3 regions of the Paenarthrobacter sp. AB444 genome follow, and region 2 is predicted to be linked to each of the others. Evidence: predicted binding sites of a transcription regulator. Region 2 holds the regulator's gene; each other region holds the start of a gene.
What was found. The regulator LexA, encoded in region 2, represses DNA repair genes until DNA is damaged. The targets are predictions, from matches to a motif close to TCGAACANNTGTTCGA.

Region 1 (7,968 bases), on a different contig from region 2:
GTACCTCAGCGCCGCCGGCGGCGGGGAGGCCCCGGAGACAGAACTGCCCGATGACGCGATCCTGTGCTCCTGCAACAACGTGGCTGCCGGTACCATCCGCGACACCATCAACGGTTGCGGCACGTGCGAAGGCAACGCCCCGGTCCAGGAGCTCGGAGAGCTCAAGGGGTGCACCCGGGCCGGAACCCAGTGCGGCTCCTGCGTTCCCATGCTCAAGAAGCTCCTGGAAGGCGAACTCACCAAGTCCGGGATCGAGGTCTCCAAAGCCCTCTGCGAGCACATCAGCCTCTCCCGCCAGGAACTCTTCGATGCCATCCGTGTCCTGGAGCTCACCTCCTTCGAGGAGATCATGGCCAAGTACGGCACGGGTGCAGGCTGCGATATCTGCAAGCCGACCATTGCCTCGATACTGGCCAGCCAGCACTCCGCCTATGTTTTGGACGCCGGCCGCGGCTCGCTGCAGGACACCAACGACCGCGCTTTGGCCAATATGCAGAAGGACGGAACCTATTCGGTGGTCCCCCGCATCGCCGGTGGTGAAATCACCCCCAAGGGTCTTGGGGTCATCGCAGCAGTGGCCGAGAAGTACAACCTCTACACCAAGATCACTGGTGGCCAGCGGATCGATATGTTCGGTGCCCGGCTTGAGCAACTGCCGGACATCTGGAAGGAACTGGTGGACGCGGGCTTCGAGTCGGGCCAGGCCTACGGGAAGAGCCTGCGCACAGTGAAGTCCTGCGTCGGATCCACGTGGTGCCGCTTTGGCGTACAGGATTCCGTGGCCATGGCCATCGCACTGGAACTGCGCTACCGGGGCCTGCGCAGTCCCCACAAACTCAAGATGGGTGTTTCCGGATGCGCCCGAGAGTGCGCCGAAGCCAGGGGCAAGGACGTCGGCGTGATCGCGACGGCCGATGGCTGGAACCTCTATGTGGGAGGCAACGGCGGCGCCACTCCGGCCCACGCCAAGTTGCTCGCCAAGGACCTCGACGAAGAAACGCTGCTGAAGTACATCGACCGCTATCTGATGTACTACATCCGCACCGCCGACCGCCTCCAGCGCACCGCCCGCTGGCAGGAAGAGCTCGACGGCGACATCAAGCACGTCGAGGACGTGGTGGTTCACGATTCCCTGGGTATTGCCGCCGAACTTGAAGCCGCGATGGCCAAGCACATCGACACCTACCAGGATGAGTGGGCAGAGACCTTGAAGGACCCGGAGCGCCTCCGCCGTTTCCGCTCCTTCGTCAACGCCCCCGACCAGAAGGACGAGTCCATTGCCTTCGTTCCGGAGCGCGGCCAGATCCGCCCCGCCACGAATGAAGAAAAGGGCGGCGTGCTCATCGCCTCCACCATCCCGGTCCGCAGCGAATAACAAGGGGTCCCTATGCAGCTCACCATTGATCTCACCGGCCGCGATGTGTTGGTCACAGGATCCGACAAGACCGCCCGGCAAGCCGTCCGCCGCTACCAGCACGCCGGCGCCACCGTCCACCGCCTCAGCACTCCGGACGCGGTGCCGGCCAACGGCCAGCTCCCGGATCGCCCGTTCCTGGTAGCCGTAGTGGACGACGGCGACGACCGTTGGGCCGCGCTGGTGGACCGCTGCCGCGCCGCGGGCATCCCCGTGGCGTTTGAGCCGGCACCGGGGGCGGCCGGACACGTGACCCTGGTGGGTGGAGGACCAGGCGCACTGGACTTGCTGACGGTAGGTGCCGTGAACGCTTTGCGGGATGCCGACGTCGTGTTCTACGACCGTTTGGCCCCCTGCCAGGAACTGGCGGACCTGACCTCCGCGGAGCTTGTGGATGTCGGAAAACAGCCTGGCCTGCACAAGGTGACGCAGCGTGGGATCGAAAAGCTCATGGTGGAAGCGGCACTGCTCGGCAAGAACGTCGTCAGGCTCAAGGGCGGCGACCCGTATGTATTTGGACGTGGCGGCGAGGAGGTTGCGGCGTGCGTCGCAGCCGGCGTTCCAGTCCGGGTTGTTTCGGGTGTCACCAGCGCCATCTCCGTACCTGCCGCCGCTGGGATTCCAGTAACGCACCGGGAGGTGAGCCACATGTTCACAGTGGTCTCCGGCCACGCCCCTTTGACGGAGAAGGAACACACCCACCTCGCAGGCCTGGGCGGCACCATCGTGGTCCTCATGGGCATAGGAACCCTGCCACAGCTCGCCGCCGGCCTGCGCCGGGCGGGGATGACATCCGACATGCCCATGGCCGTTGTGGAACGTGGCTACCGACCCGGCCAGCGCACCACCATCGCCGACCTCGGTAGTATCGAAACAGCGGCGACCGGCTGCAGCAACCCGGCCGTTTTGGTCATCGGTGAAGTGGTCCGGGTGGCCGAAGCCAACCGGAATCACGCCGAAGCATCCGCTGAACTGAGCCGACTCGCGGCTTCGCTCCTTGAAGCCTGAAGGTAAATAGATATGACTGTTGCACGTGCCATCGAAGCCCTGGACCCCAATGCCGCACCGGACACCGTAGAGGCCGCCGAAGCACCCCTGGATGGATTCCGGATTGGCGTCACCTCGCACCGCCGTTCCCGTGACCTGATCGAGGCCCTTGAGCGGCGCGGCGCGAGCGTCCTGCACGCTCCGGCGTTGAAGATCGCCCCGGTCCAAGAGGACATGATCCTCATCGAAGACACCCGCACCATCATCGAGGCCAAGCCTGATATCTGCATAGCCACCACTGCCTATGGCATGCGTCGTTGGTGCGAGGCGGCCGATTCCTTCGGCATCGGGGAGCAACTGCTGGAGACCCTGTCCGCGTGCCGCATGTTCGTCAGGGGACCCAAGGCCCGCGGCGCCGTGCGGGCGGCGGGTTTGGCCGACGTCGGAATCAGCAGTGACGAGACCACGGCCACCCTGGTGGACATGCTGCTGGTGGAGGGTGTGCGCGGCAAGACCGTGGCAGTGCAGTTGCACGGGTACACGGACGTTCGCCAACTGGAGCGGCTCCGCATGTCGGGAGCGACTGTCTTGACGGTGACTCCCTACCGCTGGGTCAAGCCTGATGGCGAGGACAAATTGCCGCGCCTGATCGAGGCCGTCGTTAATGGCAATCTCGACGTCCTGACCTTCACCAGTGCCCCGGCCGTGGACGCCATGTGGAGCACCGCGCACGAAATGGGCCTGTACCGACAACTCATCGAGGCGCTCAAGGGTCCCGTGACCGTTGCCGCCGTGGGGCCTGTCACGGCACAGCCACTGGTCGACGCCGGGCTGACTCCCCTGATCCCCGACCGCTACCGCATGGGTGCGCTCATCCGCCTCGTCACCGAGCACCTGTCGCTGAACCACGTGCGACGCCTGGAGACCAAGACGGCCACGATCGAGCTGCGCGGGCGTTGCCTTCGGATAGACGGCGAAGTGGTGGAACTGGCACCGGCTCCCCTCCTGCTGTTGCGGGCGCTCCTTGGGGCAGGAGGTGCGGTCTTGTCGCGTGAAGCGTTGTCGGATCTTTTGGATCTGCGGGGCTCCGTACATGCCCTGGACATGACGGTCAGCCGGCTGCGGTCCTCGCTCCCTGACGGAAAGCTCGTGGAAACAGTGGTGAAGCGCGGATACCGACTGCGCGCCTAGCAGCTCCGTCACGCTACGCCGCCTTTACCAAGGGAAGTTCGTCCCAATTGGTGGTGTAGCGGGGGCTGAGCATGTCCCGCTTCATGGACCAGTCCGGTCCACCCTTGATGCCCGCATGTCCGAGGCCGATGGAGCCGCGGCCGTAGCGTTTGCTCACTTCCTCCAGCAGGCTCCCAATGCCGCGTTCCTCATGCCGGTTCTCGAAGATCTCCAAGGGCTTTTGGTTGCCGGTGGGACGGAGGTCGGTGACCATGATGCCGGCCTTGGCGTACTTTGTTCCCTCCTGGATCTTCGGCACCAGGGCGTGGGCGGCTTTCGTCAGCAGGACAGGGTCCGACGTCGGCATGGGGAGTGAGACGTTGACGGTCGGAAACGATTTGTCGTTCGGGTTGTAGACCGATGTTGCCGCGAACGCTGTCAAGAGCTTGGCTTGGAGATCGTGTTTGGCCAGTCGGGCGCTTGCCATCTGACCGTAGACGCTCAGCACCTGCCGCAGCTGGGCCGTCGTCGTAATCGGCGTGGAGAAGGAGCGCGAGAAGATCAACTGGTCCCGCCCGATCCGTTCCTCTTCCATGGGGATGCACGGGGTACCCTGCAGCTCCAGGACCGTGCGCATCATGACGATGGAAAACTTGTCGCGCAAGGCAACAGGCTCGGCGCGGACCAGGTCCAGGATCGAGTAGATTCCCATGGCATTCAGGCGCTTGGTGAGCCTGGTGGCGACGCCCCAGATCTCGATGACCGAAAGCCGGGCCATAAGCGCCTCACGCTCGGCTTCCGGGACCGAATCCCAGCGGCACACCCCATTGAAGGCAGGATTGTGTTTGGCCCACTTGTTGGCGAGTTTGGCAAGCGTTTTGGTGCGGGCGATTCCAACGCACACCGGAACCCCGACATTCCTGCGGCAGGCCTCTTTGATGGAGCGACCCAGGTGCAAGAGTTCCTCCGGGCGGCCTTTGACGCCCAGGAACGCCTCATCGATCGAATACACCTCTTGCCAGGCGGAGTAGCGCTGCAACAACTCCATGACCCGTGAGCTGATGTCACCGTACAACTCGTAATTGCTGGACAGGGCAATGAGTCCCCACTCCTTTGCCCGTGGAGCCAGCTTGAACCACGGATCCCCCAGGCCAATGCCAAGCCGCTTTGCCTCAGGCGACCTGGTGACAGCGCAGCCATCGTTGTTGGAAAGGACGATCAGCGGTCTGCCCTCCAAAGCAGGGTTGAAAGCCCGTTCCGCCGAGGCATAGAAGCAGTTGATGTCCACGTGGGCGATCTCCTGCATGCGGTGCATTAGGGCTGGCCTGGACATGCTCCTCCTTGGCTCGGCAATACCATGCGCGCCCACCGAATCCGGAGGGACACGCCAATTATTCGAAGATAAATTCGAATAATTCAACTGTACCTCGCGCCCCCGACAATAAAACTGCCCTGCCATCGCGAGGGCTTGCTTAACATATTGATGAGTGTAAATATTTACCTGTGTCTATGTCTTTGGAACTGACCCCGGTCCAGGCCGTTGCCTGCTGCTCGCCGCTGGCACGCGAGCCATTGTCGGAAAAGGAAGCCGACGGCGTTGCGCCGCTGTTGAAAGCTTTGGCGGATCCCGTGCGGTTGCGGCTGATGTCCTTGGTGGCCTCACACGAGGGCGGGGAAGCATGCGTCTGCGACCTGAACGATGCCTTCGAGTTGTCGCAGCCGACCATCAGCCACCACCTGAAAGTGCTGCACGAAGCCGGTTTGCTGGACCGGGAAAAGCGCGGAGTCTGGGTCTACTACAAGGCCCGCACCGAAGCCCTGCAGAACCTGGCAGCCTTGATCGGTGGACAGGCTCAGTGAACCCGGTCCTCGTCCGCGGCGCCGCAGCGGAGTTCCTCGGCACCTGCCTCTTGGTCGCTGCCGTGGTTGGTTCCGGAGTGATGGCCTCCCGGCTGTCACCGAACGACGTCGGGCTGCAGCTGCTGCAGAACAGCCTCGCCACTGGCGCGGCTTTGGCCGCGTTGATCCTTGCCCTGCAGCCGGTCTCAGCCTCCTTCAATCCTGTGGTCACCTTGGTCGAACGGGCCCTTGGAATGATCGACACCCGGGCTGCAGCCCTTTTGGTTGCGGCTCAGGTGCTGGGTGGATTGGCCGGGACTGTCGCGGCGAACCTGATGTTCGACCTGGCTCCGGTCACGTTGTCCACCCATGAACGCTCCGGTCCTGGTCTGTGGCTGGCAGAGGTCATAGCTACGGCAGGGCTGCTGGTCATCGTGTTTGGGACCATCCGTTCCGGACGCGCCGACCGGGTGGCTTTCGCCGTCGGCGGTTACATCACCGCTGCGTACTGGTTCACTTCCTCCACAAGCTTCGCCAACCCCGCCGTCACGATCGCCCGAACCATCACGGACACCTTCGCAGGGATCGCACCGGCCTCCGCGCCGGGTTTCATCGCCGCCCAACTGGTCGGCGGTGCCCTCGGCTTGGTCCTGGTTCGTTTCCTCTATCCCCAAACCACTGATGTTGCCGCAGCTGATGCCGCGGACGATCGAAAGGTGCACTCATGAGCGTCAAACCCTCCGTCCTGTTCGTTTGCGTCCACAACGCCGGACGGTCTCAAATGGCCGCCGCATTCCTGACCACCCTGGGCAGGGGCGCCATCGAGGTCCGCTCCGCAGGTTCCCAACCTGCCAGCCAGGTCAACCCCGCAGCGGTTGAGGCGATGGCCGAGATCGGGATCGACATGTCCGCCGAAATCCCCAAGATTCTCACCACCGAGGCCGTGAAGGACTCCGACGTCGTGATCACCATGGGCTGCGGGGACGAATGCCCGTACTTCCCGGGTAAACGCTACGAAGACTGGGTCCTGGAAGACCCCGCAGGCAAAGGCGTCGACTCCGTCCGGCCCATCCGCGACGAGATTAAAACCCGGGTCGAGGCCCTGATTGCCAGCCTCACGCCGGCGGGAGCCCAGCAATGACCGGGCACGATTCCCTGCCCGTCGCGGTGATCGGCGCGGGGCCGGTCGGGCTGGCCGCGGCCGCGCACTTGCTCGAACGCGGACTCGAACCCCTGGTGATCGAGGCCGGACCCACCGTTGGTCCCGCTATCAAAGGGTGGGGGCATGTTCGAGTCTTCTCTACCTGGAAATACAACCTCGACTCCGCTGCCGTCCGACTGCTCCAGCGAACTGGCTGGGAAGCGCCCCGCCCGACCGCGCTGCCCTATGGGCTCGAAATCGTCACCCAATATCTCGAACCCTTGGCCGCAACCCAGGAACTCAAGCAGAGGATCCGCACCGGTTCAAAGGTGGTTGCCGTGACCCGGCAAGGGATGGATAAAGGCCGAAGCCAGGGCCGCGACCAGGCACCCTTCGTCCTGCAGGTTCAGGACGACGACGGCCAAACCACCGAGGTTTTGGCGCGGGCCGTCATCGATGCCTCAGGAACGTGGAACAGCCCCGCTCCGCTTGGCTCCAACGGCCTCCCGGTTCCCGGCGAAGCCAAAGCCCGCGCCGCCGGGATCATCACCGGAGCCCTACCCGATGTCACCCAGGATGGTTTCGCCGGCCACCGGACCCTCGTCGTCGGGTCCGGTCACTCGGCCGCGAACATGGTCCTGGATCTCGCCCGCCTTGCCCGCACCCATCCCGGCACCACAGTCGTCTGGGCCATCCGCGCCGAGACCCCCGCAAGGGCTTACGGTGGCGGTAACGCCGACGAACTCCCCGCCCGCGGCCAGCTGGGCACACGCCTGCGCACCGCCGTCGAGACCGGTGCCGTCCAGCTCCTGACCGGCTTCCGCACCCTAAGCGTCGAGACCAGCGGCGCTGCCGTGATCGTCCACGCAACTGACGGCCGGACGGTGGAGGTTGACCGGGTGATCCCGGCCACCGGCTTCCGCCCGGACCTGGGCATCCTTACCGAACTGCGGCTGGAGCTGGACCCGGCGGTCGACGCCCCCAAAGCGCTGGGACCACTGATTGACCCGGACTTCCATAGCTGCGGCACCGTCCCAGCGCACGGCGCGCGGATCCTGGCCCACCCCGAGAAGGACTTTTACCTGGCAGGAATGAAGTCCTATGGCCGGGCACCGACCTTCCTCATGGCCACCGGCTACGAACAAGTGCGCTCCATCGCCGCCGCCCTGGCCGGCGACACAGCAGCAGCAGAAGCTTTGGAACTGGAACTTCCCGAAACAGGGGTCTGCTCCACCAGCCTTCCCGCAGATGGGCAAGACGCGGCAGATTCGTGCTGCGGGTCCGCCAAACCAGAACCGGTCACGATTGGCTTCGCTACCAGGCTGGTCCACGGCCGCATCGGGGAACCAGCCGCACCATGACCGGTACCAACCACCTGCTGATCCGCCGGATGGAGCACGCCGACTGGCCGGCGGTC
Region 2 (7,968 bases):
CACCACGTAGCGGGCACACCCGGCGTCCTCGAGACGGGCCAGGACCTCCCAGAGATCCCCGCCCTCCTTCGTCCAACCGCGGCCGGCAAGGGTGGTACCCCGGACATCGAGGCCGACGGCGATCTGGTCACCAAAGCGCTCGATGGCCCTCTTGGTCCAGTCCGGGTTCTCCAACGCAGCCGTGCCAAGGTTCACCCGGGCAACACCCAATTCCAGCGCACGCTCAAGTGACTCGTCATCCCGCAGGCCCCCGGACAGCTCCACCTTGACGTTGAGTTGCGACACGACCTCGCTGATGAGCGCGGCGTTGTTTCCCCGGCCGAAAGCGGCGTCCAGGTCAACCATGTGAACCCATTCCGCCCCGGCGTTCTGCCAGTTGAGGGCTGCTTCAAGCGGAGTTCCGTAGCTCGTTTCCGAGCCTGCCTCTCCTTGCAGGAGGCGCACCGCCTGGCCGTCAACAATATCGACGGCAGGCAGGAGTTCCAGGACGGACTGGGAGGAGGTGGTCATGAGGGTCCTTGCAGTGTGAGGGTTCGCCGGCGTACCACGCCGCGATTCATTTGGCGGGAAGAGTCAGGAGGTAGGCTGCCAGCAGGGACATCCCGGCCAGCACGTAAAACGAGATGGAAACCCAGCGGGGTTTCTTCTGTTGATGGAAGGAGACTCCCCCACCCACCAGCAGTCCCGCCAGGCCCATAAGGACTACAGACCACATTCAGGCAGCACCGCTCCCGGACGCTTCCGGAGCGGGCTTGCGCAGGCCGTCCACCCAGTTGCGCAGGAGCCTGGCCCCGGCATCCCCTGATTTCTCGGGGTGGAACTGGGTGGCACAGAGTGGGCCGTTCTCGACGGCGGCGATGAACCGTGCACCGTGCTCGGACCAGGTCACCTTCGGGGGCTCCATGCGCGGCTGGACAACATCGAAGTTCCATTCCTGCACGCCGTACGAGTGCACAAAGTAGAAACGCTCCTGCTCGACCCCTGCGAAGAGCTTGGAGCCTTCCGGGACATCCACCGTGTTCCATCCCATGTGCGGCACGACGGGCGCCGGAAGAAGCTCGACTTTGCCGGGCCATTCAGCCATGCCCTCGGACTCAGTGCCGTGCTCGACGCCGGCTTCGAACAGAACCTGAAGGCCCACGCAGATACCCAGGACCGGGCGCCCACCCGCGACACGACGTCCAATCATGCGGATGGCATCGACAGCTTTAAGTTCCTTCATCACGGTCGCGTAGGCCCCGACACCGGGGACAACCAGCCCGTCCGCGTTGAGCACGTCCTCAGGCTTGGAGCTGAGCAGCACGTGGGCACCCGCCCTCTCCAGGGCACGGACAGCGGAACGGACGTTGCCGGATCCGTAGTCCAGAACCGTCACCGTGGGCTTGCCTTCCGGCGACTCGGGCTTCACTGAAGCCGTGGGGTCAGCCACTGCTCCGTTTTTCAAGACTTGACCGCTCACAGCGCCCCCTTCGTGGACGGGATTCCCTCGACGCGGGGATCGGACTCGACGGCGGCGCGGAGTGCTCGCGCGAACGCCTTGAACTGGGCTTCGACAATGTGGTGCGGATCGCGGCCGGCGAGAACGTTCATGTGGAGGCAAATTCCCGCGTGCAAGGTGATCGCTTCGAAAACGTGCCGGGTCAACGAACCCGTGAAGTGCCCCCCGATGAGGTGGTACTCCTGCCCGGCGGGTTCACCGCCGTGCACCAAGTAAGGACGGCCGGAAACATCCACGACGGCGTGCGCCAGGGCCTCGTCCAACGGGACGGTGGCTTCGCCGAAACGACGGATGCCGGCTTTGTTGCCCAAAGCCGTACGCAGGACCTCGCCGAAAGTGATGGCGACGTCCTCCACAGTGTGGTGGGCGTCGATGTGGGTGTCGCCGGTGGCCTTGACGGTCATGTCGATCAGCGAGTGCTTGCACAGGGCGGTCAGCATGTGGTCGTAGAAGGGTACTGAAGTGCTGATGTCCGAAATTCCGGAGCCATCCAGGTTGATCTCCACCAGCACGGAGGACTCACTGGTGGTGCGCTCCATGCGGGCAGTGCGGGCAGCGGACGGCGTAGCGCCGGTTTCGCTCATTGGGGACGTCCTTCTACAGGGAGGATGGGTAGGTCTATTGACAAGTTTAGGCGCGCGGGGAAACCGCACCGTCCAGGAGGGCTTCCAGCGCATCCAGGAAAGCTGTGGTTTCCGGCTCGGTTCCAGCCGTGACGCGCAAGTGCCCCGGGATGCCGACATCGCGGATCAGCACGCCTGCATCGAGCAGGCCCTGCCAGATCGTGTGGGGATCCTCCAGTCCGCCGAAGAACACGTAGTTGGAGTCCGACGCCGCGGGCTTGAGACCCATGCGCAGAAGTTCCGTGACAATCCGGTCCCGCTGGACCTTGATGTCTTCGACGTCGGCCATGAGGGCCTCGCGGTGCGTCAACGCCGCGAGGGCGGTGGCCTGGGTGATGGCTGAGAGGTGGTACGGCAGGCGCACCAGCCTGATGGCATCGGTGACCTCCGGGGCCGCAGCCATGTAGCCAAGCCGTGCTCCAGCCAAGGCGAACGCCTTGCTCATGGTGCGGGAGACGATCAAACGCTCGCGCCCGGGCAGGAGGGTCAGGGCACTTGGAGTGTTGTCGTGGGCGAACTCGTGGTAGGCCTCATCCACGATCACGATGGCCTGGCTGGCTTCGCCGGCTTCATAGACTGCCTCAACCACGTCCAGGGTCAAACCTGTGCCCGTTGGATTGTTCGGCGAGCATAGAAAGACGATGTTGGCCCCGGTCTCACGGACCTGCTCGGCTGCCGATTGGGCATCGAGGCCGTAGTCGTCGGCACGAACGCCACGGATGTACTCGGTGTCCGTTCCGCTGGCCAGCAAGGGGTACATGGAGTACGTCGGAGGGAAACCAAGCGCTTTGCGCCCCGGACCGCCGAATGCCTGGAGAATCTGTTGCAGGACTTCATTGGAGCCATTGGCGGCCCAGATATTGTCGGCAGAGAGGCCGTGGCCAAGGTACTCAGCCAGGGCTACCCGAAGGTCGGTAAATTCACGGTCCGGATAGCGGTTCAAGCCTGTGGCGGCTGCCGCCACTGCCTCTGTTATGGCCGCCTGCACATCGGCAGGGACGCCATGGGTGTTTTCGTTGACGTTGAGCAATACGGGGACATCGAGCTGCGGTGCGCCGTAGGGGCTCAATCCACGCAGGTTGGTCCGGAGGGGAAGTCGGTCAAGTCGCTCAAGCTGCTCACTCACTCCAACAGTTTAAGGGGCCACCGCGACTGCCGAGTAACTGTGACGTCCAGGGCAGGAAACAGGCCGTAGCGCCTGCCGTCAGTGGGCAGGCACGAACAGCTGCTGCCCGGGAAGAATGCGGCCACCGCGGAGGTCATTCAGCTGGATGATTTCGGCAATGACTTCACGCGGGTCCCGCTCCGGCGCCGCAGCACCGGCGATACCCCACAGGGATTGGCCCGGCTGGACAGTGACGGACACCGCAACCGGCGGCTGCAACTGCGACTGGGAGTCGGAGGCCTTGGCGGGGGAAGTGACGACTCCGGCCAGGCTGAGGAGGGCAGCCACCAGCAGCATGGCCGGGATGCCAAAGAAGACCATGCGGCCACGGCGGGTCAGACGAAGGCGTACCGGAGCCTGTGCGGTGCGGAAATCAGCGAACGAAGTGATTGCGGACATGAGCTGAGCCCTTCTGAGCTATTGCGCTGCTCCGGGGCTTCCGGAGCAGCGCTGCCAATTCATTGTGTTCCACCCGGCGGCGCCGGATGTTCGAACGCTTTGTTCGAACATCCACCAGCAGCGCGAGGTTTATAGAACACATATTCGAACCTTGCTATGACATTTTTAGCACTTATCAACGAACGGTGTCGAGACTCGCTAGAACAAATGTTTGATAAACGCCTGTGCCTGTCCTACGTTTGAGTGAAGAAACAGCACTGTTTCAGTGGAACAGGAGGGTCTGACATTTTTCCCGGACCCTGCATCCCCGGCTCTCTCGGGGCGGAATGAAAGGCATTGGCGAACATGGCAGCGAAAGCCACAGGCGGCGGGGCACCCCTGCGAAGCCAACAGCCTCAAAAGACTCCCAAGAGCCTGACAGTTCGTCAGAAGAAGATCCTGGAGACCATCCAGCGCTCAGTCAACGACAACGGCTATCCGCCCAGCATGCGCGAAATCGGCGACACCGTAGGACTGGCCAGCCTGTCCAGCGTCACCCACCAGCTGTCCCAGCTGGAAAAACTCGGCTACCTCCGCAGGGATCCCAAGCGGCCCCGGGCCATGGAAGTGCTGATGCCCCTGACCCTCGACTCGGGTCCGATCCCGGGCGTCGAAGCTCCGGCAACGTTGCGAAGCGCCGGAGGCATGGCCGTCACCGAACTGGCAAGCGCCAGCGACACCGCCATGGTTCCGCTGGTCGGACGCATTGCAGCAGGTGGGCCCATCCTCGCCGACCAGACCGTTGAGGACGTGCTGCCGCTGCCCAGGCAGCTCGTGGGCCACGGTGAGCTCTTCATGCTCAAGGTCGCCGGCGACTCCATGATCGATGCCGCCATCTGCGACGGCGACTGGGTGGTTGTCCGCCGCCAGAACGACGCCATCAACGGCGACATCGTGGCGGCGCTGCTCGATGATGAAGCCACCGTGAAAACGTTCCGTCAACGTGACGGCCACACCTGGCTGCTGCCCCAGAACACCCAGTACGAACCCATCCTGGGCGACCAAGCCACCATCATGGGCAAGGTCGTTTCCGTACTTCGCTCCATCTAGCCCCTCAGGCCTTCCGGACGGATCCCAGACGCTCCAGGACCCCGCGTACCACCGCACGGTCCGTCGTGGCCCAGAAGGGCGGCAGAGCGGCCCGCAGGAAACCGCCGTAGCGTTCCGTCGAGAGTCGTGAATCCAAAACTGCCACGACGCCCTTGTCCCCCGTCGAACGGATCAGGCGCCCCGCGCCCTGCGCCAGCCGGATGGCAGCGTGGGTGGCGGAAACTGCCATGAAGCCATTGCCGCCGGACTGCGCCACCGCACGGGAGCGGGCCGTCATGAGCGGATCATCCGGTCGCGGGAACGGGATGCGGTCAATGACCACGAGACGGCACGACCCACCCGGAACATCCACACCCTGCCACAGGGACATGGTTCCGAAGAGGCACGTATCCGGTTCATCGGCGAATTGCTTGACCAAGGCAGCCATGGTGGACTCGCCCTGGCAGAGAATGTCAACATCCAAGCGGAGGCGCATGGCATCGGCCGCCTCTTCGGCTGCCCGCCGTGACGAGAAGAGGCACAGCGCTCCCCCGCCCGAAGCCCGGATCAAATCTTCCAATTCGTCCAGGGCCTCCGGCGAAGTGCCGCGGCCGGGCTTGGGCAGGTGCTTTGCCACGTACAGCACCCCCTGCTTGGGGTAGTCGAACGGCGAACCGACGTCGATCCCCGTCCAGCTCGGGGCGCCGTCACCAATCAGGCCGAGCCCTCCCGCGGCAGGCTCGAAGGCGGAACCGATGGCCAGTGTCGCCGACGTCAGCACCACCGTGTGTCCTGCAAACAAACCCTCGCGCAAGCGTCCGGCCACGCTCAGGGGCGCGATGTTGATGAGCGCCGGAGCAGTGTCATCCGGTTGTGAGTAGCCCTGCTGGGGATCAAAGGTGCTGTTACGGGAGAACCAGACGACTTCGCGGTTCTCCTTGGCGGCAAGCATCCGCTCACACAGTTCAAGGATGAGCATGAGCCGTGAGCGCGCCAGTTGGCGGCCGCCGTCGGCTGCGTTGGATGCATCAGTCTTCGAATCCGACAAAGCGGCGCGGGTGGCGTCCCGCAGCTGGTCGAGGCAGTCAAGCTGTTCATCATTCAGGCCACTGGGCAGCAGTCCGTTGGGAACCCCTGCAATGGCCATATCAAGGCGGTCGGCGGCAGCGTTGAGGGCGTCGACCGTAATGGCGGTGTGTTTACGTGCACTCGATGCCGCGGCATGAACCATGGCAACGGACAACTGCCCGGTGACGGCCCCGGTCACGCGGTCCTGCAACTCGTGGGCTTCGTCAACCACCACGACGTCGTATTCAGGGAGGACGGCCAGTCCTTCGAAAGCGCTGACAGCCAGCATCGCGTGGTTGGTGACAACGACGTCGGCCTCAGCGGCCCGCGCCCGGGCCAACTCGCTGAAGCACTCCTCCGCGAGAGGACATTTCTGGGCCCCCAAGCACTCCATGGATGTCACGGACACCTGCCGCCAGGCCCGGTCCGTAACGCCGGGCATCAGTTCATCCCGGTCTCCCGTGGCAGTCTTTTCAGCCCATTCACGAAGGCGGACGACTTCCTTGCCAAGCTGTGATTGCGGCCCTCCCATGGACGCCGCGAAATGCGGAACACTGGTGTCCTCGCCCAGGGAGAACAGTTGGCCCTCCGAGGGCTCCTCGCTGGGGAAGCCGCCCTCCAGCTTCTGCAGGCAGACGTAATTGGCACGGCCCTTCACGAGCGCCACGTTGACCGGCCGCTCGAGTGCGGGGTTGATGGTCTCCAGGAGCCGTGGCAGATCCCTGCCCACAATCTGCGTCTGGAGTGCCAAGGTGGCGGTGGACACGAGCGTCGGCTTGTCGCTGTCCATGGAATGTGCGATCAACGGAATCAGGTAAGCCAACGACTTACCTGTTCCCGTTCCCGCCTGGACCAGCAGATGCTCTCCGGTTTCGATGGCCCGGGTGACGTGCTTGGCCATCTCGTGCTGGCCGGCACGGCTTTGGCCGCCCATGCCGGCCACAGCCCGGTCCAACAATTCGAGGGTGGCCTTTTCCCCCACCGACTCGACGGCGTCCGCCGCCACCTTCTCAACCATTGCTGACGAATGACTCCAGCTCGGCCGCCAGTCCTTCACGGACCATGACCACTATGCGTGTGCCGTTTTCCTCGTGATCGATGCTGAGGATTTCCGAATCAGAGCTGTGCAACTTGCTGATCAGCTCGCCGCGATCGTACGGAATCAGGAGCTCCAGCCGCACGCCCGGGCGCGGAATGGACCGGCTGATCTCCTCCAGCAGTTCAGCGATTCCCTGGCCCGTACGGGTGGAAACCACAGCATGGCGGGGTTCCTTCTGCTTAAGGCGTTCCACCACGAAGGGGTCTGCCACATCAACCTTGTTCAGGACGATGATTTCGGGAACCTTACGAGCATCCACCTCGGAAAAGACAGCCCGCACTGCGGCGATCTGCCCCTCGGGGTCCGGGTGCGAGGCGTCCACGACATGCAGGATGAGGTCCGCGTCAGCCACTTCCTCCAGTGTCGACCGGAAGGCCTCGACCAGTTGGGTGGGCAGGGAACGCACGAAGCCCACGGTGTCGGCCAGGGTGTAGCCGATGCCGTCGGGGGTTTGCGCTTTACGGACGGTCGGATCCAACGTTGCGAACAGGGCGTTCTCCACCAGGACACCGGCGTCGGTCAGGCGGTTCAACAGCGACGACTTACCGGCGTTGGTGTACCCGGCGATCGCGACGGACGGAACAGCATTACGACGGCGGTTGGCACGTTTGGTCTCGCGGGCCGGCTTCATCGCGGCGATTTCACGCCGAAGTTTGGCCATGCGCGTACGGATTCGGCGGCGGTCCAGTTCGATTTTCGTTTCACCGGGACCACGTGAGCCCATGCCGGCGCCGGCACCACCGACCTGGCCACCGGCCTGTCGGGACATGGATTCACCCCAACCACGAAGGCGTGGAAGCAGGTATTCCAACTGGGCGAGCTCCACTTGGGCCTTGCCTTCGCGGCTCTTGGCGTGCTGGGCGAAGATGTCCAGGATGAGCGTGGTCCGGTCGACGACCTTGACCTTGACAATGTCCTCCAGCCCGCGTCGCTGGGACGGGGCCAGCTCGGTATCAACGACGACGGTATCCGCGCCGGTGGCGGCGACGATGTCCTTGAGTTCCTGCGCCTTGCCGGAGCCGAGGAACGTTCCAGGATCCGGCTTGGT
Region 3 (7,968 bases), on a different contig from region 2:
CGTCGTAGTCGGGTCCCACTGAGAGGCGAGCTTCGATTTCGTCTCCGCGGTGGAGCTGGCTGATCGCGCGTATTCGTGTGGTGTGAGTGGTAACTTCCTTCAACATTGTGTCCTCCTGGCTGGAGCTGGTGCCTGCACTTGCCGGCCATTCCAGTGTGGCGCGGCAATGTTGCCACGGTATTTCGCAGTGGTTAGGGTCCGGTTAGCATTCCGGGATGCTTGCGTTTCTTCCATGGGCGCTGTGTCGCGTGTTTCCGTAGGCCAGTGCCCTCACGGCTGTAGCCTGATCTCGGTTGTTGAGAGCCCAGCGACCATAGGCTCCGTCCTCCCAGGAGATCCAATGGGTGTATTGCAGCGATCCGTTGCGCTGTCCACAGGCTTGGTGGTCTTCGCCACCGGCCTGTTTTTTGTCCAAGCCCCGGCAACAGCCGTACCCCTTCCCGGGCCCGATAATCCGAACGTCCAATTCGTTGAGGGCACTCCGCACTCGGAGCATGTCTTCGAGACACCCCTTCCGGAAGCCAAGCAACCCACCAAGGGTGAGGCCGGCGTCGATTCCCTGCTCCGTGACGGGGCTGCGGCAGCCGGCCCCGGCGGCAATATCAGCGTCCGGTTGGTCACTGCGAAGCTGGCGGACAATACCAACCCGGTTTCCATGACGGACGCCGAGAAAGCTGTAGCGTCCACCAGCAACTACTGGAACGCGATGACGGCCGGCAAGCTGTCCATGACCGTGACCAGCGAAGTCGCCGGCCACCAGTCGAAAGCCCGCTCCTCGGACAGCTACAGCACCATCATCTCCACCATCACGAGCGAGCTGAACTGGTCAGCCAGCCCGTACACGGCGTTGGTCATCTTCATTCCGACGTCCACTCTGTCGGGCAACGCGCTCGGCGCGGGATACAGCAGCGGCAGCTACAGCGGTCGCGTCCTCCTGCCGCAGGTCAGCAACTTCACGAACAACGTGATGGCCCACGAGTTCGGGCACGTCATCGGTTTGATGCACGCGGATGCGCTTCAGTGCGGCAGCGGGGTGTCCGACGTCGGGGTCAACAGCAATGGCCAATTCACGGATCCGTCCTGCTATATCCGTGAGTACGGCGACACTACCGACATCATGGGTGCCGCCCAGTATTCCTTGCCCGTTGTCAGCTCCACGTTCTGGGACTACGCGGGACTTGGCCGGGGCGATGAGATCCGTGATGTGGGGGTCGCGACAGGCTCCAAGAGTTACACACTCAAGCCGTGGGGCGGCACCGAAGCGCAGCGCGCGGTCAAATTCACCGATCCCGTCAGCAAAGAGGTCTATTACCTGGAGCTGCGGGAACCGGCCGGCTACGACAATTACCTGGGCACTGCCGGCAAGCCGGGCAACATGGGGGTCAAAATTGCCCAGCGCGGCGGCGCCACCATTGCTTCTTCCTTGATCCTGATGCCGTCTACCAAGCCGTTTCCGGAGCCTTGGTACGCCAGCAACCACGCGTGGCAGGCGGGCAGCACCTTCACCACCTACACCGGCACGCAGGTGACCATTAATGCGGTGTCGTCGACGTCGGCCACCGTCACCATTACTGCGGACGCGCGGCTCACAGCCAAGATCCGTTTTTCGGCGGGCGACTTCGACGGCGACGGGCTCTCCGACGTCCTCTCCCGTGAACCCGACGGCTCCTTGATGCTGTACTCCGGCTTGCCGGGCAACAGGCTCGACAACCCCCGTCAGGTGGGCTCCGGCTGGAACATCTTCGACGCCATCACCGGCTTTTCGGACTTCGATGGAGACGGACGAAGTGACATCTTGGCCCGCACCAGCGACGGCGTCTTGTGGCTGTACCCGGGCGACGGCAACGGCGGTTTCCTCGCCAAACGGCAAATCGGATCCGGCTGGCAGAGCTTCACGAACATCATCGCCGTCGGCGATTTCGACGGCGACGCGCGACTCGACGTTATGGCGACCAAGTCCGATGGCAGCCTCTGGCTGTACCCGGGCGATGGCCAGGGCGGCTTCCGTGCATGGTCGCAGATCGGCTCGGGGTGGAACGGCTTCACCAGCATCACGTCCGATGGCTCCTTCGGGCTCCTTGCGCGGACAAGCGACGGCACCCTCTACCAATACCCCGGCAACGGTTGGGGCGGCTTCGTGCCTCGCACCACACTCGGAAGCGGTTGGAACACGGTGGGCGACATCGTCAGCGGACAAGACTTCACGGGCGACAAGAAATCCGACGTCCTGACAGTGACGTCGACCGGAACCATGCGCCTCTACCCAGGCAACGGCTCCGGCTTTGCCGACCGCTTGGCCATCGGCGCCGGCTGGAACCAGTTCAGCCAGGTCTGGGAAGCAGGGGATTTCGACGGCGATGCTGTCGCGGACATTCTGGCCCGTGGCACCGATGGCGCGTTGTGGCTTTATCCGGGGAACGGTTCGGGCGGCTTCCGCCCGCGCGTTCTGGTCGGAACGGGCTGGAATGCCTTTAACACCGTCCTGAGCGCCGGGGATTTCGACGGCGATGGTCACCCGGATCTTGTCGCGAGGACGGCCGACGGGGTGCTGTGGATGTATCCGACCGACGGCCACGGCCAGTTCCTGCCGCGGAAGCAGATCGGTGTGGGTTGGCAGGGGTTCAATGAGTTGCTCGCTCCGGGTGACTTCAATGGTGACGGGAAAGCCGACCTCGTGGCCCGGGCGGCCAATGGCAGCTTGTGGATCTATCCGGGTAACGGTTCGGGTGGGTTCCTTCCGTGGAAGCAGATCGGCACGGGGTGGGACATCTTCGATTCCGTTGTCCAGGGCGGGGACTTCAATGGCGACGGCCGGGAGGACATCATGGCCCGGGGAACTGACGGGACGTTGTGGCTCTACCCGGGCAACGGCAGTGGCGGCTTCCTGGCACGGGTGGCCCTGGGAAGCGGGTGGAACACCCTCAGCTCGTTCGCGGCTTTGGGTAACGCCTTCACTGGAACGGGCAATCCGTCGGTGGTGGGTGTTGCCGGCAACGGGGTGCTCCTCCTGTACACGGGAACGGGCCAGGGAAGTTTCCAGTCCGTGGTGCTGGATCCTCGGTAGGCAGCTACTGACCGGAAGAACCCATGGGCAGCGGAAAGCCCGGCATGTCGGGGAACATGCCGGGCTTTCCGTTTGTCGTCACCAGGGTGCCCTGGGAAGGTGTGCGCTCCAGGAACCGGGAAGGAGCGCTCCTCTTCGTGAAACCCAGGCCTACTTGTGCAGGCCGAGCTCTGCCGTCGGGATCTTGGCCGACTCGCGGGCGGTCAGGGCAGAGATCGCCGCGATCAGGCAGATCACTCCGCTGAAGATGGAGATCTGGACCCAGCCTCCGGCCTTCGTGCCACCCATCGCCGTGACGATGGCCGGTGCGAAGCCTGCCATCAGGAAGCCCAGCTGCGTGCCGATGGCCAGACCGGAGAAACGGACCTTGGTGCTGAACATTTCACCGTAGAAGGAAGGCCAGACGGCGTTGGCCGCTGCGTAGCCGAAGGAGAAGAACACTACCGAGACCAGGAACATCAGCGGCACGTTGCCGCCTTCAAGGGTCAGCAGGAACACCGGTGTCATGATGGCGCTGGCCACGGCTCCGTAGATGAAGACGGGCTTGCGGCCGATCCTGTCCGCGAGCATGCCGAACAGGGGCTGGGTGCCGAGGGCCACAACGTTGGCTACAACGACCAACCACAGGGTGATGGTGCTGTTGACGTGGGCTACATCCTGGGCGTACTTGATGGCCAGGGTGCCGAAGACGGTACTGACGGCCGCGATGAAAGCACAGCAGACAACACGGAGAACGTCGCGCCAGTGCAGCTTCAGGAGATCGGCGATGGGAAGCTTGGCGATCTGGTTGTTCTTCTTGGCCTCGGCGAATGCCGGCGGCTCGTGCAGGGTGCGGCGGATGAAGTACGCCACCATGACCACTACCGCGCTCAGCCAGAACGGGATACGCCAGCCGATGCCGTACTTGATCTCGTCGGGCAGTGCCACTACCGGGATGAAGACAAGCGCGGCCAGGATCTGACCGCCCTGGGTGCCGGTCAGTGTCCAGGAAGTAAAGAAGGAGCGGCGGTTGTCCGGAGCGTGCTCCAGCGTCATCGACGACGCGCCGGCTTGCTCGCCGGCGGCGGAGAGACCCTGCGCCAGGCGGGCGAGGACCAGCAGGACCGGAGCCCACCAGCCGATGGTCTTGAAGTCCGGCAGGCAGCCGATGACGAAGGTGGCTGCACCCATGAGCACCAGGGTGAACATGAGGACCTTTTGGCGCCCGATCCGGTCACCGAAGTGGCCCAGGATGATGGCGCCCACGGGACGTGCGACATAGGCGAAGCCGAAGGTCGCGAACGACATGATGGCTGCGTTGGCGTCTGCGTCCGGGAAGAAGACGTGCGGGAAGATCAGCGCTGCGGCGGATCCGAAGATGAAGAAGTCGTAGTACTCAACGGCGCTGCCAAGGAAGCTGGCCAAGGCGGCTTTCTTGGGAGTACCCGTTGTTGATGCAGTGCCGGGCGTCGCTGACGGCATTGTTTGGCTCATGGGAGGGTTCCTTCTGTGACAACGGTGTCGCGGGTGAAGCTGGAGGGAGTGGCGAGCGAGGTGCGGCTGGCCTACTCCGAAAGTAACCACATGGTGAGAGTTACTTGTGCAATACAGCAATAGTGGCTGTGAGAGGGGTCACTTGTCAATACTTGTCGCCACCATCTAGAAATAGCTCTCACCATGTGAGAGCATCGAAGCATGAGTGTGAAAGAGGACACAAAGACCGACATGGTCGGCAAAGCCCTGAGTCTGTTGGTGCTGCTCGGCAACGAGCCAAAGGGGGCAAGTGCGGCCGACCTCGCCCGCAGCGCGAACTTGCCTTTCAGTACCACCTATCGCCTGCTGGGTTCACTGACCCGCGATGGCTTCGTGGATTACGAGCCTGATGGCCGGCGCTACCACCTGGGTTTGCGGGTTTTCCAGCTCGGTCAGAGGGTTTCCAATCACCACGGCTTCGCTGCCACGGCTCTCCCGGTATTGCAGCGGGTCACGGAGCGTACTCATGAGGCAACCATTCTCTCGGTCCGCGACGGCGACCATCACCTAACGGTCAACAAGGTGGATGGCCCCAAGACCTTCCGCGTGACCAGTGACCCCGGGCATCTTGGTGCCTTGCACACAACGTCGGTGGGCAAGGCGATCGTGGCATTCGAAACCGAGCTGGAGCGCAAGCGGCTCCTTGAGGAACTTCCCCTCGACGCTCTGACCGAGCACTCCATCACGGACCGTGACAAGTTCCGCGAGGAGATCGAGCAAGTCCGTCGCCAGGGGTATGCCGTGATGGACGAGGAAAACGAGATCGGCATGCGCGCCGTCGCCGTGCCGGTCCTCAACTCGCAGGGCCATGCCTTCGCCTCGCTCGCGACGGCGGTGCCGGTGTTCCGCCTGACCATGGAGGAACTCGTTGCCCATGTGCCCACGCTCCAGGAAGCCGCGGCTGAACTCGCGGCCCGCCTGCCCCAGCGCTGACCCAACTAGGGGACAGCAGGTGTCGCAATGGGCGCCCATTGGAGCGTTTGCTGTCCCCTGGTTGGGTAGGGGGTGTGCGCCAAATGTTCGCGATAAGAACAAGCGTGCGGAATATGAACAACTGTAGTAATCTGGATAACACCGCGGGCGAAGCGTCCCTGAAACGCCACCCGCGGGACTGAAGTAAAAGGAGCTTGAGGATGAGCAACCGAGCCGAATCCGTTCTGGTGGGCCTGATTGGTGAAGGCGTCATGCCCTCGCTCACTCCGCCCATGCATGAACGCGAGGCCGATGTGCAGGGCCTTCGCTTGCTGTACCGCCCCATCGACCTGCTGGAACTCGCATTGCCGGCCACCGCCGTCGGGGATCTCCTCACAGCAGCCCAGCGGATGGGCTTCAACGGCCTCAACATCACGCACCCCTGCAAGCAGTTGGTGCTGGGGCACCTTGACGAAATTTCCGACGACGCCGCCCGCCTGGGTGCCGTGAACACGGTCCTGATCCAGGACGGCCGCTTCATCGGCCACAACACAGACTTTTCCGGCTTCGGTTCGGCGCTCGCCGACGGCCTGCCCGGAGTCAAACTCGATCGCGTCGTCCAGCTGGGTGCAGGAGGTGCGGGTTCCGCCGTCGCCTACGCGCTGCTCAAGGCGGGCACCAAACATCTCGACCTCGTTGACATGGACGCCGACCGGGCGAGTGAACGGGCCGCGGAACTTTCAAGTCTCTTCCCTGACACTGCCGTCACGCCGCGGGGCCTGGGGGAGTTGCCGGAGCTGATGCCCCTTGCCGACGGACTGGTGCACTGCACGCCGGTCGGCATGGCCGCGCACCCTGGCCTCCCCCTCGATATCGGACTCCTGGAAACCCGCCATTGGGTGGCGGACATCGTCTACCGTCCCATCGAGACTCAACTGGTCCGCGAAGCGCGCGCCAAGGGTTGCGCAGTGCTCGACGGCGGCCGGATGGCAGTTGGCCAGGCGGCCGACGCCTTCAAGCTCTTCACCGGAAGCAACGCCGACCGGGACCGCATGCGCACGCACTTCCTGGAGCTGATCGCACTGGAAGAAGCCGCAGCCTCGCTCACCGCCGGCCCCCTCGAAAAGGCGGCCCACTGATGCGTACCGGAATCGCCACCGTCTGCCTGTCCGGAACCCTGAGGGAGAAGATGCAGGCCTGCGCCATCGCGGGCTTCGACGGCATCGAGATCTTCGAACAGGACCTCGTCACGTCTCCGCTCAGCCCGGAAGACGTTCGCAAGATGGCGGCGGACCTGGGTCTCGGCCTTGATCTGTACCAGCCGTTCCGCGATTTCGACGGCGTCACACCGGACCTGCTGAAAGCCAACCTCAAGCGCGCGGAAGCCAAGTTCAAGCTCATGGCCCGCCTGGGCATGGACACCATCCTGGTTTGTTCCAACGTTGCCACGGCCACTATCGATGATGATGAGCTTCGGGCCGCACAGCTGGCCGAACTCGCCGAACTGGCCGGGGACCACGGCGTCAAGGTTGCCTATGAGGCTTTGGCCTGGGGCAAGTACGTCAACGACTACGAGCACGCTTACCGCCTGGTGGAGATGGTGGACCACCCAAACCTGGGGACGTGCCTGGACTCGTTCCACATCCTCTCCCGCGACTGGGACACGGCGCCGATCGAGGATATCAACGCGGAGAAGATCTTCTTCGTCCAGGTAGCCGACGCCCCCAAGCTGAGCATGGACGTGCTGTCTTGGAGCCGCCACTACCGGGTTTTCCCCGGGGAGGGCCAGTTCGAGCTCGCCAAGTTCATGGGGCACGTGGTCCGCGCAGGCTACACCGGACCCGTCTCCTTGGAGGTCTTCAATGATGTGTTCCGCCAGTCGGACGTGGAGCGGACGGCCGTGGATGCGATGCGTTCGCTCATCTGGCTGGAAGAACAGAGCGCCAAATGGCTGGCCAGCAGCCCGGCGGCAGGCACGGCCGAGACCCAACAGAACTCCCGCCGTCGTTATCCCATGGAACTGGCCACGCTGCCCAAGGTGAACGAGCCCGCCGGGTTCAACTTCGCCGAGGTCAAGGCCGATGACACGGTCCAGCTGGAGAAGCTCCTTGGTCAGCTCGGCTTCGAATTCGAAGGCCGGCACCGCACCAAGGACGTCCAGCTGTGGACCATGGGCCAGGCACGAGTGATCATCAACGAGCAAGCGGCCTCGCACACGGAACCGGCTATTGCCGCTTTGGGGTTCGACGTCGACTCTCCAGCAATTGCCTCCGCCCGCGCCCAGCAGCTCAAGGCCCCCGTGGTCGCCCGCAAGGTGCAGGCGGACGAGGAAGTGTTCCAGGGCATTTCCGCGCCGGACTCCACCGAGATTTTCCTCTGCCAGGGAAATCCGGACGGCACGGCTGCCTGGACGCACGAATTCGGCGAAGGGCTGGAGCACCCGCGCGCACAGCAGAACGCCGTCATCGACCATGTGAACC

Region 1: a site for LexA is predicted at 4,967-4,982, ahead of PQ627_RS12055 (Y-family DNA polymerase). Genes of this name have one in related genera too.
Region 3: a site for LexA is predicted at 5,604-5,619, ahead of PQ627_RS03630 (shikimate dehydrogenase). Genes of this name have one in related genera too.

Annotation. Positions count from the first base shown of each region.
Region 1 covers NZ_JAQZBY010000008.1:196,025-203,992, reverse strand. The annotation lists gene nirB (nitrite reductase large subunit NirB) at 1-1,375, shown strand, start outside; gene cobA (uroporphyrinogen-III C-methyltransferase) at 1,388-2,422, shown strand; gene PQ627_RS12060 (uroporphyrinogen-III synthase) at 2,435-3,592, shown strand; gene PQ627_RS12055 (Y-family DNA polymerase) at 3,606-4,904, opposite strand; gene PQ627_RS12050 (ArsR/SmtB family transcription factor) at 5,081-5,431, shown strand; gene PQ627_RS12045 (aquaporin) at 5,428-6,138, shown strand; gene PQ627_RS12040 (arsenate reductase ArsC) at 6,135-6,551, shown strand; gene PQ627_RS12035 (NAD(P)-binding domain-containing protein) at 6,548-7,912, shown strand; gene PQ627_RS12030 (GNAT family N-acetyltransferase) at 7,909-7,968, shown strand, end outside.
Region 2 covers NZ_JAQZBY010000014.1:75,537-83,504, reverse strand. The annotation lists gene priA (bifunctional 1-(5-phosphoribosyl)-5-((5-phosphoribosylamino)methylideneamino)imidazole-4-carboxamide isomerase/phosphoribosylanthranilate isomerase PriA) at 1-510, opposite strand, end outside; gene PQ627_RS16505 (hypothetical protein) at 557-715, opposite strand; gene hisH (imidazole glycerol phosphate synthase subunit HisH) at 716-1,459, opposite strand; gene hisB (imidazoleglycerol-phosphate dehydratase HisB) at 1,456-2,082, opposite strand; gene PQ627_RS16490 (histidinol-phosphate transaminase) at 2,129-3,247, opposite strand; gene PQ627_RS16485 (LysM peptidoglycan-binding domain-containing protein) at 3,326-3,685, opposite strand; gene lexA (transcriptional repressor LexA) at 4,031-4,774, shown strand; gene PQ627_RS16475 (ATP-dependent DNA helicase) at 4,779-6,839, opposite strand; gene hflX (GTPase HflX) at 6,832-7,968, opposite strand, start outside.
Region 3 covers NZ_JAQZBY010000002.1:60,336-68,303, reverse strand. The annotation lists gene PQ627_RS03650 (hypothetical protein) at 1-106, opposite strand, end outside; gene PQ627_RS03645 (FG-GAP-like repeat-containing protein) at 341-3,064, shown strand; gene PQ627_RS03640 (MFS transporter) at 3,215-4,537, opposite strand; gene PQ627_RS03635 (IclR family transcriptional regulator) at 4,739-5,509, shown strand; gene PQ627_RS03630 (shikimate dehydrogenase) at 5,710-6,627, shown strand; gene PQ627_RS03625 (bifunctional sugar phosphate isomerase/epimerase/4-hydroxyphenylpyruvate dioxygenase family protein) at 6,627-7,968, shown strand, end outside.